Regions from separate parts of the Pseudomonas tremae genome, predicted to be linked through region 1. Evidence: riboswitches for the same ligand, from Rfam matches in the RefSeq annotation. Region 1 holds a riboswitch; the other holds the start of a gene.

Region 1 (3,403 bases):
GGGGCTGGTTGCCAAGGCAAATGTGACCTGAGCGCTTTTCTGTCGCTCGATCAGTAACCGGGCGGTGCCATCGCCGAGCTGCGCAGCCAGTGCCAGCGCCGAGCCTTCGGCGACCCCGTGACAGCCTGTGGTCTGGAACACCTGCGCGGAACGGTGCGTCAGATGAAGTTCCCACGCCACCAATTGCGCGGCATTGAAGAACACCAGCGGCACAGCCAACTGCTCGGCAAGCTCGAGCAGCCCAGGCTCCTGATCTTTCAAGTCGATGGAAGCCAGCGCAGTGACGCTGCTCAGCCTCAGGCCATGTGCCTCGAGGCTGTTGCCGATCAACTCGCGCAATGCCTCCGCCGAACAGCCGCGCCTACAGCCCAACCCGACCACCAGATGTGCGCCGGGCTGAGCCTGAACGCACGGTGGATCAGGCCTGATGCAGGTCGACATTGTTTTTGTGAGTCATATGTCGATGGGCATCGCTTCTGCTGAACAGCCAGGCACTTATCAGGCCCATTGCCACCCAGAACAGGGCATTGGTCAGCAGCGAAGCGATCATGAACTGCGACTCCAGCGCTTCAGGTGCCAGGCTTTCATGAACCAGTGGTTGCGGCGCGCCGATCACATGCGGCACCACCAGAGTTGCGACACCCAGCGCTTTCAGCAGCCAGTTCTGGCCGAACACCAGCAAGGCCAGCCCGGCGGCAGTCGAGGCGGCTGTGCCGACCCACCATAGCTGACGCTGGCTCAGTTCTGCGGCTGCGGTCCCCGGCAATTCGGGTGGCAGGCCTAGGGTCGGCGCCAGCACGAACACTGCAAAACCTGCCAGCCCCCACCATGCGCCCTGTGCGGTGTTGCGCGGAGCACGCAGCGTATAGAGCCCGGCAAGCATCAGTGCGAAACCCACTGCGACCACCAGATTGCCGCCTGTCGTGGACAGCACGCGTTGCCAGCCGTTTTCCGGTTCCCAGGCCGCTTCTTCATGTACGTGGTTGTGTTCAGCCCCCTGGCCGTCGGCGTGCTCGTGCGCCTGTTGCGCCGAGGCTGTCTCATAAGTCTCGGCCTGCCGGATCAGCGGGACGACCCAGAAGCTTTGCAGCAGAGTCAGCAGCAAGGCGGCCAGCAGGCCGGTGAAGCCTGCCGTTTGTGCGATTCGCTTGAACATTGTGTAGTCCTCGATGACGCTCAATGGCAAGGAAAGGCAGCGCTGTGGCGGGTATCGTGGGCTGCGTTGTGTACCGCCGCGATGTGCGAGAAACCGGCGAAGTAGACCAGGCAGGCGCCGAGCAGCGCTGCGCTGATGGCAGCGGTCAGGTGTTGGGTCTGGGTGGAGCTGGTGGCAGCCGTCTGGCTGCTGCTGATGGTGCTGGACATGGGCGATCCCTCTTGAGTGTCGGCAAGTGGGCCATGCGCATACGAACCCGCTGGCGAGTGCCAGAGGTTTCGACTGCGCCCGCCCACCGCGGGTTTGTCATCGGAAAGAATGTCGGGCCGGTCTCCGGGCTTGCGAGGGGCTCGAACGGTTTTGCGTTCAAGCCTTCAAGGTCACCTTCCCATGCCGGGGCACAGTGGATCAGACCTTCTCTCGCTTACCGTTGCGGGGGCAGCACCGGACTTGCTCGACAGGTCGAACGCACCGGTTTCCCGTTTCACCCCGTGAGGGGCACCCGAAACAAGGCGCACAGGAGAGCATGGGCGGCGTGGGATCGTCAATCTGAACGATTGACCTGTCTGCGGCCACTGCGTAGCCTTGCCGGTTCGAGGTTCTTCATTGGTAAGCGTTACCACATGGAGCTAAGACGGGAATGCGGTACACGCCGCAGCTGCCCCCGCAACTGTAAACGGTCATGTTCATTGCACAGCCACTGCTGCGGCGGGAAGGCGCGATGAACGTGTGTCGGCAAGGTCTACAGCATCTGCCACACGCTGCCGTGAGCCAGGAGACCTGCCTCGAAACAGGCCCAGTGCCTGCGAATTCTCACTACAACCGGGCGGGGTGATCCGGTGGCGATCCGATCTGCATGCCATGCATGCGGTTCTCGTCCTGTTTGCCCGCCGCATTGCCAAAGGGCACCTGATGAAAACACTGGCCAAGCTTCCCGTCACCATCGTCACCGGCTTTCTAGGCTCGGGCAAGACCACGCTGTTGCGGCACATGCTCGACAACGCCGAAGGGCGGCGCATCGCGGTGATCGTCAACGAATTCGGCGAGTTGGGCATCGACGGTGAAATCCTCAAGCAATGCACCATCGGCTGCACCGAAGAAGAGGCCAGCGGCCGCGTATACGAGTTGGCCAACGGTTGCCTGTGCTGCACGGTTCAGGAAGAGTTTTTTCCGGTCATGCGCGAACTGGTTGCCCGCCGTGGCGATCTCGACCACATCCTGATCGAAACATCGGGCCTGGCATTGCCCAAGCCGCTGGTCCAGGCCTTCCAGTGGCCCGAAATCCGCAACGCCTGCACGGTCGATGCGGTAATCACAGTAGTCGACAGCCCGGCGGTGCTGGCCGGTACGTTCGCTGCCTTCCCGGATCAAGTCGACGCACAGCGCAAACTGGACCCTAATCTGGACCACGAGTCGCCGCTGCACGAGCTGTTTGCCGATCAACTGGCCAGCGCCGATCTGGTGATCCTCAACAAGGCCGACATGATTGATGCCGAAGGGCTGGCCGCAGTGCGCGCCGAAGTCGCCGAAGAGCTGCCGCCCGCCGTCAAGGTGGTCGAAGCCAGCAGTGGTCGTTTGCCGATCAGCGTTCTGCTGGGTGTCGGTGCCGAGTCCGAGCTGCACATCGACGGTCGCAAGACCCACCACGATCATCACGACGATGGCGACGAGGATGACCACGATCACGACGCGTTTGACTCGATCTCGCTGAAACTGCCGCAAGCCGATGAAAAGATCCTGCTCGATGCGCTCAATCAGCTCGTTGTGCAACACGGCATTTTGCGCGTGAAGGGCTTTGCCGCCATTCCGGGCAAGCCGATGCGTTTGCTTATCCAAGGCGTGGGCACGCGCTTCGACAAGCACTTCGACCGCGCCTGGCGCGCCGATGAAGAGCGTGCCACGCACTTGGTGCTGATCGGGCAGGAGCTGGACGCTGTCGCGCTGCAAACCCAGCTCAACGCTGCGATTGCCGGCTGACCCATGCATTTACTGAGAACCCAGCCCGGCGGTTTTGTACCGGACGACAGCATCGCCGACCTGGGGCAGACGCCAGCCGAGCTGGTGATTCTCTGCAGCGGCGATTCCAGCCTCGCCCTGCTGGCCGAAGCCGCCCGGCAACTCCCTGAGGATTACCCCAGCCTGCGTCTGGCCAACCCGATGCAGGTACAAAATCACGCGTCGGTCGACTTGTACGTTGACGAGGTCTTGCGCCACGCCAAAGTCATTCTGATTTCCCTCCACGGCGGT
Region 2 (3,403 bases), 900 kb from region 1:
TCTTCCACCTGCGCCTGCATCTTGCCGCGCAACAGTGGGTCACTGATACGAATGAAGCGCCAAGGCTGCATGAGCCCGACACTGGGTGCTTGATGCGCGGCTTCGAGCAAACGCGCCAGCAACGCGGGCGCGACTTCGCCACCGATGAAATGCCGCATGTCGCGGCGCTCGGCGATGGCGCGATACACCGCAGCCCGCTCTTGCTCGCTGAATGCCTGCTCGGTCATGGCTTGAACAGCGCCGCAATTGCCGGTGGGCAGGAAGGAAAATAGAAATGCACGTAGGACGCGGTCAGGCGTCCGAGGCGATACACCGCCTCTGCGCCCCGCCCACCATTGGGGCTGACGCCACGGGCAATTGGCTGCAGCTCGGTGCTGGTCAGCGAGTGGTGATAGGTATGACCGTGCAGCGTGCCCTCAGGCAGCTCGACCGCTTGCAGCGCCAGCGCCGCCAGACGCTTCTGCATGACCGCCTCACCGGCCAGCAAACCGACCAGGTCGGCGCGCACGCCCTCTACGTCGGTCAGAGCATCGAGCAGGTAGAGCATGCCGCCGCACTCGGCCAGGATCGGCTTGCCGGCAATATGGTGCGCCCTGATCGAAGCCTGCATCGTGAGGTTGGCGGCCAGCGCGACGTGGTGCAGTTCAGGGTAACCGCCCGGCAGGTAAAGGCTGTCGGCGTCTGGAATTTCGCTGTCATGGATGGGCGAGAAGAAGCTCAGCTCGGCACCCATGTTGCGCAACAGGTCCAGGCTGGCGCCATAAATAAAGGCAAACGCTTCGTCTCGCGCCACGGCGATGCGCACGCCGCTCAGCAACGGCTCGACCTGAACCGGGTCGGCCGCGGTAAATGTCACCGCCGGAGGCAAGGCCACTTCGCACGTGCTGGCCAAGGCCGCAGCGGCCATGTCCAGACGCAGGTCCAGGTCATTGAGCTCGCTGGCCTGCACCAGCCCAAGGTGGCGACTGGGCAATTCAAAACCCACTTCGCGTGACAACGCGCCATACCAGCGCAAACCTTCGGTCAGGCTGTTTTCCAGCAACTGCGCATGACGCACCGTGCCGACGCGGTTGGCCAGCACGCCGGCAAACGGCAAGTCCGGCTGATAGCGCGCCAGCCCCAGCGCCAGGGCGCCGAAGGTCTGGGCCATTGCAGTGCCGTCGATCACTCCCAGCACCGGCACGCCGAAGTGTCGCGCCAGGTCGGCACTCGAGGGCGTGCCATCGAACAGACCCATGACGCCCTCGATAAGAATCAGATCAGCTTCATCAGCGGCTTCCCACAACAGGCGGCGGCTTTCATCGGCACCGACCATCCACATGTCCAGTTGATAGACCGGCGCGCCACTGGCACGCTCAAGGATCATGGGGTCGAGAAAGTCCGGCCCGCACTTGAACACCCGGACCTTGCGGCCCTGATTGCGATGCAAGCGGGCCAGCGCGGCGGTGACGGTGGTTTTGCCTTGCCCGGAGGCTGGCGCGGCGATCAATACCGCCGGGCAATCGCGCGGAGCTCTCATTGCAGTGCTCTCATGGCAGCGTTCTCATAGTGAATGGCTCACAGCTCGATACCTTTTTGCGCACGAATACCGGACTGAAACGCATGCTTGACCACGCTGATCTCGGAGACCGTATCGGCCAGGTCGATCAACTCGGGTTTGGCGCCACGGCCGGTGACCAGCAAATGCTGCATAGGAGGACGCGCCTGCAGGTCGGTAAGCACCTGCTCAAGGTCAAGATAGCCATGCTTGAGGGCGATGTTCAGTTCGTCGAGCACCACCAGGCCGATGCCCGGGTCGCGGAGCATTTCCTGCGAGACGGCCCACGCGGCCTCAGCGGCAGCGATGTCGCGCTGGCGGTCCTGAGTTTCCCAGGTGAACCCTTCGCCCATCACGTGATAACGCACCTGCTCGGGGAAGCGCCGGAAGAACATTTCTTCGCCGGTGCTGTTGCGGCCCTTGATGAACTGCACCACACCGCACTGCATGTCGTGCCCCATGGCCCGAGCGAGCATGCCGAAGGCAGAACTGCTCTTGCCTTTGCCATTGCCGGTCAATACCAGAAGCAGCCCGCACTCGTTGGGGGAGCTGGCAATGCGCTCGTCCATCACGGCTTTCTTGCGCTGCATGCGCGCCAGGTGGCGTTCGTCGCGTTCGGGGGATTCGTTCATCTCGGCTCTCCGCTCGGGGCAGGCGAAAGCAGACGGAAGGACAGCACTGGACAGCACGGCAACGCCCTGCACAGAACATCACCCTCCGTGATGCCATTGAGTGATTCAGGCCGGTCTCCGGGCTCATGAGCGGGTCACCCCGGCTGCGCGCCTTCCCATGTAAAAACACAGTGGCGTCAGGCACAGCCTTGACTCATTTACCGTTGCGGGGGCAGCGCCGGGATCGGATCAGGAGATCCACACCGGCTTCCCTGTTTCACTCTGCCAGTCGCTGACTGCAAAGCACCTGAAACAAGCCGCGAAGGGTAGAGTGTTGGGCCGGGAGCGTCAATCTGCACTGCTGCCATTGGAGGCTGTTCCGGTACCTGATTGAACCTGTACGGCTCAATGCGCCTCTACCAGTGACAGGACAACGTCTTTTTATGGAGATTTCCCATGTTCAAACTCAGACCCCACTACGCCGTACTGCTTCTGGTCGCTGGCGGCCTAGCTGCTTGCGGCGAGTCGTCGACCCTGCAGGTGTCAGACGGCACAGGCCCGTCGCCGAAGCTGCCGGAGCCGAACAAGACGCTGATACCGACCGTCAACATCGCCCCTGCGATCGGCTGGGAAAACGGCGCCAAGCCGGTTGCTGCGCCAGGCACTCAGGTGGCGGCCTTTGCTGAACATCTGGATCACCCGCGCTGGCTGTATGTGCTGCCCAACGGTGACGTGCTGGTGGCGGAAACCAATTCGCCCGCCAAGCCGGATGATTCCAAGGGGATTCGTGGCTGGGTCATGGAAAAAGTAATGGGCCGTGCAGGTGCGGGCGTGCCGAGCGCCAATCGCATTACCCTGTTGCGCGACATGGACAAGGACGGCGTTGCTGAAACCCGCACGGTATTCCTGAAGGACCTCAACTCCCCGTTCGGCATGACCCTGGTGGGCAACAAACTCTATGTAGCCGACACCGACCGCCTGATCAGCTTCCCCTACCAGACAGGTCAGACCTCCATCAGCGCGCAGCCGACCAAAGTGGTCGATTTGCCGGGTGGTACGCTCAATCACCACTGGACCAAGAACGTCATCGCCAGCAAGGACGGCAGCAAGCTGTACGTGACGGTCGGCTCCAACAGCAACGTGGGCGAGAACGGCCTGGATAAGGAAGAAGGTCGCGCAGCGATCTGGGAAGTGGACGCCGCCACCGGCAACCACAGGATCTTCGCGTCGGGCTTGCGCAACCCGAACGGCATGG

What was found. Region 1 has a riboswitch for cobalamin ahead of I9H09_RS11575 (CbtB domain-containing protein). Riboswitches for the same ligand answer to the same signal wherever they lie in the genome.
Region 2: it holds a riboswitch for cobalamin, as region 1 does, so the genes downstream of both, cobO (cob(I)yrinic acid a,c-diamide adenosyltransferase) here and I9H09_RS11575 (CbtB domain-containing protein) in region 1, are expected to answer to the same signal.

Annotation. Positions count from the first base shown of each region.
Region 1 is NZ_CP066270.1:2,535,656-2,539,058, forward strand. It holds gene I9H09_RS11565 (cobalamin biosynthesis protein) at 1-441, opposite strand, end outside; gene I9H09_RS11570 (CbtA family protein) at 419-1,156, opposite strand; gene I9H09_RS11575 (CbtB domain-containing protein) at 1,177-1,365, opposite strand; cobalamin riboswitch at 1,464-1,677, opposite strand; cobalamin riboswitch at 1,736-1,958, shown strand; gene cobW (cobalamin biosynthesis protein CobW) at 2,069-3,133, shown strand; gene cobN (cobaltochelatase subunit CobN) at 3,137-3,403, shown strand, end outside.
Region 2 is NZ_CP066270.1:1,630,791-1,634,193, reverse strand. It holds gene bluB (5,6-dimethylbenzimidazole synthase) at 1-227, opposite strand, end outside; gene I9H09_RS07535 (cobyrinic acid a,c-diamide synthase CobB) at 224-1,519, opposite strand; gene cobO (cob(I)yrinic acid a,c-diamide adenosyltransferase) at 1,558-2,169, opposite strand; cobalamin riboswitch at 2,261-2,474, opposite strand; gene I9H09_RS07525 (PQQ-dependent sugar dehydrogenase) at 2,605-3,403, shown strand, end outside.